2 regions of the Paenibacillus sp. M-152 genome follow, and region 2 is predicted to be linked to the other one. Evidence: riboswitches for the same ligand, from Rfam matches in the RefSeq annotation. Region 2 holds a riboswitch; the other holds the start of a gene.
What was found. Region 2 has a riboswitch for cyclic di-GMP ahead of EGM68_RS06290 (glycosyl hydrolase). Riboswitches for the same ligand answer to the same signal wherever they lie in the genome.

Region 1 (3,425 bases), 880 kb from region 2:
ATTTTGTCGAATTATGGTCCCATTTTTCTTGCAACCTAAAGGATAAATGCCTCAAAAAGTGGAATTGCAAGATTACGATATATTCATTGAGGAAATTAATTATTTCCAACCTCATTCTTTATTCCATCAATTTAAGGAATAAATTCCAGAATGACCTTATCCTTTTCAAATAGGTGCCTTCTGGTTAATTTTGTTATATGATGTATAACCCCAAATCGATACATGAATATACTTTAATGTGATAAAATAACCTTTGTAAATGGGAACTCCGGTTCTAAAAGGATATTCATGAAACAAACTACAATTGTCTTACTAAAATTGTTCTTTTGTAAAGGAATTGGATATGACAACAAACCAAAAAAATGCCCAGTATGTCTGGAGCGATGATCCAGTTGCAATTATATGTACACCCTCTGCTTTTGCTAAAAAATCCCTCTTTTATATACAGGAAATAGGCTATTTCAAAACAGATGCTTATGTAATGGAACGGCAAAAGCTCACCTCTTTTTTGCTCCTTTTTACTCTGTCCGGGAGAGGGGAATTACAATACCGGGGCAAGGATTATATATTGAAACCTCATGATATGCTTTTTATTAATTGCGAAGAATATGTACAGTACAAAACTTCCTGTCAGAAGACATGGGAGTTTATTAGTGTGAATCTATATGGCAATCTTATTGACCATTTCTACGAACAATTCGATAAACACAATAAGCCGGTAATTTCACTAAAGGATTCAAATACAGTACTGGACAAGCTGCGTACCTTATTACATGTACAGCCAGAACGAAGCTTATCCTCTGAACTGCTCTCATCCAGGATAATCGTTGACTTGTTAACGATTATTTTACAGCACCCCTACGCCAATCCCAATGCGAATTCAGATGGAACGGCAGAGGTGCGCAAGGTAAAGCAATATCTAGATCAATCCTATTGCGAACGGATCACGCTGGATTCGCTAGCAGAAATGTTTGGTCTAAACAAGTTCAACCTGGCTAAAAACTTTAAAAAACAGATTGGCTTTTCCCCTATTGAGTATCTTATTAATGTTCGTATCACGGCTGCTCAAAGCTGGCTTAAAACTAGTGATGTAGCTATTGTGGACATCGCACAATATGTCGGCATTCCCAACACAAGTCATTTTATCAATCTGTTCAAAGAGCACATTGGAGAAACGCCTCATTCCTATCGCAAAAAATGGGGAAACCGTATAAAATAGGTCTTATGTATAATCTCCAAGCTTGCTTTGTCGATAAATAGCGAAAATTTGAGATTTAAACTTGCCTAATAGAGTACCTAACTGATAGAATAATAGTACAAGCTATTCAGGATAAATGGCAAACTTGTCGAAAGGCAAGGACGCAAAGCTACAGGGCCTTCTGTATGATGGCAGCCAGCTACCGGTTGAAGTGGCTTTTTGTCGTGCTTATTTTTCCCGAAAACTTTATACGAAATGGCAAACCTGTCGAAAGGCAGGGACGCAAAGCTATAGGGCCTTCTATTGATGATGGCAGCCTGGCCACCGAAAGGAAGTTTTTTATGGGGAAAATGATACTTTCCACACTTCTCCTATTTTTCATGCTGTCCGCAATTCTCTTAAATTCGACAATTTACGCTGCTGATAGTGTTGCATGGTTGGACCAAAACAATGTAAATCATGGGACGGTCAGTGTGCGCTACCCTGTTAAACCTAACGTTAAAACCAAGATTTTGGTTACCAAAGATGCACAAAAATACTCTTATAATCTAACACCCGGGAAATCCGAAGAAGTATTTCCTCTCCAAATGGGTAATGGGAACTATAACATCAGTATTTTGGAACAGCTTAGTGGTAATCAATATAAAGTGATAGGACAAGATACGATCGAGTTAAAGCTAAACGATAGCAAGGCAGTGTATCTTAATTCCGTTCAAAATATTAACTGGAGTAGTACTAATCAAGCGATTCAAAAAGCCCGTGAGTTAACCCAAGGTGCAACAACCGATCGCGAGAAGCTGCAAAAAATCTATGACTACGTAATTAGTCATATCAAGTATGACTCCAATCAGGCCTTTGCCTTAACGACTGACTATCTGCCACAAATTGATCATACGTTAAGCTCTCAAAAAGATATTTGTTATGGTTATGCTTCACTGATGGCTGCTATGTTACGAAGTGTAGATGTACCAACCAAGCTGGTTATGGGCAAATCTTCCTACGTGGACGCTTATCATGCCTGGAATGAGGTCTACATCGATAATCAGTGGGTGGTCGTAGACACTACAGTAGATGCAGCACTGTATATGGGTAAACAGAAATTCGAAATGGTCAAAGATCCCTCCAAATACATTAAAACAAAGCAATATTAATATCAATGTTTTAAATTCATATTTATTAAAAAATGAAAAATAGAACTATATTTCTTGAAGAGCCTTGATCACATGATCAAGGCTCTTTTTCTATCCTTGTTGAGAAATTGTTGAGATGTGGCATGTATTCTAGTCCAGGAAGACAATGAGATTTCCAACCATTATCTAATTTCGAGACAAAAGGAGGAGGTTCATCCCCGAACATGAATTTTCATAAATTCTGAACAAGTAATTAATGCGGCTAACATAGCATCATATGAATGAATGATGAATATATAAATACAGTTCTCTCGACCTCGAAGGAATAACCATTAGCCGTTAAATAAGAGTATTTTAAGAATAGGAGATTTGTTTACCGTATGAGAAAAAAATGGAATACAGCAACGGTTGCGCTATTGCTCTTTTTGCAGTGTTTGTTCAGCACAACACAAGCTTATGCACAAAATCCCGACTCTACTCTGCCAGTGACCCCAGGAACCGATCCGGTTCAGAGTGTGACTAACGATGTTTATCCAATGCCCTCAGAGCCAATTAACATCCCACCTGCTGTCCCGGCTCCAGTCCCTGAACCAACTGCTGGCTCAACTTCTGAAGTTAGGGCAACTCAAGAAAGTATTTTAACCAAGCTAACCCTTACAGATTCTACTGGAAGTGTTATTGATGCAGTGTATAATCCCGATAGCCGTATTGATATTGGTTCCGCCATCCATTTAGGCTATGAATGGGAACTGCCGAACCATACGTATAAAGCTGGAGACACCTTTACCTTTCAATTACCTGAGCAATTCCAAATTTACACAGATATTACGTCTCCTTTGACGAATACAGATGGAGAAGTAGGTCATTTTACCGTAGACCGTCAAGGTAAAGTGGTTATGACATTTAATGATTACGTAGAAAGCCACTCTAATGTCAGCGGTAAGCTAGAGATCAAAACTGAATTTAGCACACAAATAGAAAAAGGCAGTACACAAGTTATTATTGCGATCCCGATCAAAGGCGGCGAGCAAACGGCTATCGTAAATATTAAGCCTGCAGCTGGCCCTACAATGGAGAAACAAGGAAAGTTTGATGGA
Region 2 (3,425 bases):
AGACGAGCCATCGCATCGCCTTTTTCATCATAGTATTCCACTTTTAGATCTACCATTTTACCTGCTTCCAAAGCAATACTGCCTTTACGCTCTGTCCAGCTTTGTTTGAACCAACTGTCAATCACCAGCTTGCCGTCTACCCATACGCGAATACCATCATCGGATATAGTTGTAAATGTATAGGTCTCGCTGTATTGTGGTTTGATTTTACCTGTCCAGCGAACCGAGAACTGGTCGGCATTTACCTTAGGATCAGCAGCAACGGCGCGCCAGTTATAATCCAGCTTGCTGTCTGTACGGATCAAAACAGGACTGCCGTTCACATTCATATTGTTAAAATATTCGCCCCGCAGCCCGTTCACATATACTACATCAGGAACAGAAGGAGGAGTCGGAGCTGGGGGTACGATTACTACTGGCGGAACCGGGATAGGCTCACTTTGTCCCTCATCCGGTAAAGTCGGCACATCTGCCCCAGGTTGTTGGATTGCTGCCAGCCCATTTTTCACATCATCCCGTGTCAAACTCCTCGAATCGTTCATATAATCCTGTATTTGATTGGTTGTGTTATTCTCAGTCAGCATCTTGCCCCAAGTCATGGAATACACCCATTTGGGCTGTGCCTGCAACACCTCAGAGCTAGGCATCTCACCATGCTCGCCAATGGCAATCGGCTTATTCCGTGCCAACCCGAGCAGTCCTTCATAATGACTTTGCTTAAAATCATTGTTGTAGATGTCTACTGCCAAAATATCCACTTTGTCATCCCCCGGATATTTCGGGGTATACGGGACAGTGTAGGAATTGGGAGCATTGGGACTCCACACCCACAGCAGATTGTTCAACTGATGCGTGTTTACAAAACGGTCGTACATGATATTCCATAGCTGATTGAAATTGTTTTTGTTTCCCCACCAGAACCAGTCACCATTCATTTCATGATAAGGTCTCCACAATACTGGAACACCTGCATCACGAAGCTGCTTTAACGATACAGCGACCTTATCCAGATCGGCAATGAAGAGGTTATACTGCGTAGTGCCTGGTGTCACGTATTTATTGAACTCCGCCTGACTTACTTTCGCCTGCACATTGGCCCAAGTCAGCGGTCTACCCGGCAACGCTTCATGAAAAGTCATCGTCACAATGCCACCAGCTCTGCTCCAACGAATAGCGCTATCGACGACATTTTTACGTTGTGCTGCTTCTGTAGTGTCGGATTGACCAGAGATGGCTCCCATCTCATAGCCGTGCAAACCCACATACGCCTGGCTGATTTTTTGGACCTTGTTGCTTAATTCATCTGGACTTTCCAAATAATCATGCTGACCAGTGACTGTTTTCTTTCCAGAGATGCTGAGTAAATAATTGTATAGTTCACGGGCCTGAGTAGAAGCGTCCGAATTAACAGGTTGTAATGAAGCGGCATTCACCACAGACAGAGAATCACCAAAGCCGACGGGAAACAAAGAAAAAAGTATAACAACGGGGAGTACATGACGTATCAGTCGATACAGAGGAATAAAATTGAATCTCACTTTAGCTCTTCCTTTCGGTAGCCAGGCTGCCATCCTTACGGGAAGGCCCTTTAGCTTTGCGTACCAGTCTTTCGACAGGGCTGCGTTTATCGTTGGAAGGAGTTTGGATTCCTTCTTACCCTAAGTATCGACTTTTTTTTACCAAAATTTAATAGGTCATGTTCATGAATTTACAGGTTTTCGCCCAATTTCGACAGTTTGGGCCATTATTTTTCATCAAATCTTCTTTTTTACGTTTTTACGCAAATAATTACGAGATAAATTGATGACGAGAAATTTCATTCCAATCCATACAAAAGCGTACAATATCCTCTTCAACCAACTCAGAGCCAGTCTGAACTTCAATCAAATCCACATCGGTTACAGCCAAAATGCTATGCTTCGTCCCTTCAGGGATGCGAACTACGTCACCGGCCTTTACTTTATGCAGCTTCTCATTCAAAATAATTTCCGCTTCGCCGCTAATAATGGTCCAGATTTCACTTCGTTTGAAGTGAAGCTGGTAGCTGATATTTTTACCTTTGTGTACGCGGATTCGTTTGGTCAGTACCTCATTACCCTCGTCATACTTTACATAGTCTACAACCCGATACTGTCCCCAACGACGTTCTTCATACATTGGACGCTGATCATGAGCCTTGAGCACTTCCTTGATGCGTGGACTTTCTGCCTTATTGGTCACAAGAATGCCATCTGGGCTAGCGGCTACAATCAGATCATTCGTTCCAATGATCGCCACAGGAATGTCCAACTCATTAATAAGACTCGTATTGACGCAATCTTCCGTTACTACCCCTCTACCCACTTGCTGATGAGACATCTCTTCTGTGAGTGTATTCCAGGTTCCTAGATCCTTCCAAAAACCATCGTACGGAAGCACCACGATGTCTTTTTCCTTCTCGACTACTTCGTAGTCAAAGCTGATTTTTTCCAGAGACGCATATTGTTTTTGCATTTCTTCATAATTCAGCGGCAGGCCCTTGGATGCCAAAATATCCAGCAAATAGCTTAATTTGAATGCAAAAACCCCGCAGTTCCATAGAGCATTGCGTTCCATTAGACGCTCCGCCTGCTCCCGGTCGGGTTTCTCTTGAAAATGGCTCACTTCGCGGTAGCCTGTGCTACCTTGAGTGGCATCGTTTTTCGGAATAATATAACCGTATTTCTCTGAAGGATAGGAAGGGACAACCCCGATTAGTGCAAGCTTTCCTTCACTCTCCTGAAGTGTATGTTCGAGTTGGGCTACGGAAGCAAAGAAAGCATCCTCTACATAAGGATCTACAGGCAATATAGCTATAATTTCATCAGGCGAAACACCCGCAATGGAATATAGATAAGTCGCTGTCAGCGCAATCGCAGGAAAGGTATCTCTGCGTTCCGGCTCAACAATGATGCGCGTATTCGAACCGATCTGACTCTGGATCATTTCGACCTGCGCTCTCCCTGTCGCAATAAACGAGGATTCGGATAATCCGTTGTCTCCCAATTGTCTCCATACCCGCTGTACCATGGATTCCGAAATCCCTTCCGGGCTCTCCAGGACCTTCAAAAATTGTTTGGAACGGGAATCGTTGGATAACGGCCATAATCTTTTACCGGAACCACCAGACAAAAGTACGAGCTTCATAAATCTCCACTTCCTCTCTATATTGGTTGGTGATCGAATGGGGCAAGGTTGAGTGACCCGCTACGGGCTCGATTTGATCTTACGATCGCTGTTGGACCGGGATTCATTCGATTGTATAAAATCGTATCAAGGTTTGAATCCCGGTCCAAAGGCGAACGCTATCGCTTCTCCAGATTCAAATCCATTCCTGCGCTACTCAAAAAATGCATCATATCGATCATACCTTGTGGTGCAAAAGGCACGACCGGACATTATTAAGT

Region 1: linked by a shared signal. The riboswitch ahead of EGM68_RS02480 (transglutaminase-like domain-containing protein) and the one ahead of EGM68_RS06290 (glycosyl hydrolase) in region 2 are both predicted to bind cyclic di-GMP.

The regions. Positions count from the first base shown of each region.
Region 1 is NZ_CP034141.1:545,741-549,165, reverse strand. It holds gene EGM68_RS02485 (helix-turn-helix transcriptional regulator) at 344-1,219, shown strand; cyclic di-GMP riboswitch class I at 1,327-1,405, shown strand; cyclic di-GMP riboswitch class I at 1,446-1,527, shown strand; gene EGM68_RS02480 (transglutaminase-like domain-containing protein) at 1,540-2,349, shown strand; gene EGM68_RS02475 (LPXTG cell wall anchor domain-containing protein) at 2,709-3,425, shown strand, end outside.
Region 2 is NZ_CP034141.1:1,421,077-1,424,501, reverse strand. It holds gene EGM68_RS06290 (glycosyl hydrolase) at 1-1,538, opposite strand, end outside; cyclic di-GMP riboswitch class I at 1,552-1,633, opposite strand; gene EGM68_RS06285 (sugar phosphate nucleotidyltransferase) at 1,789-3,165, opposite strand.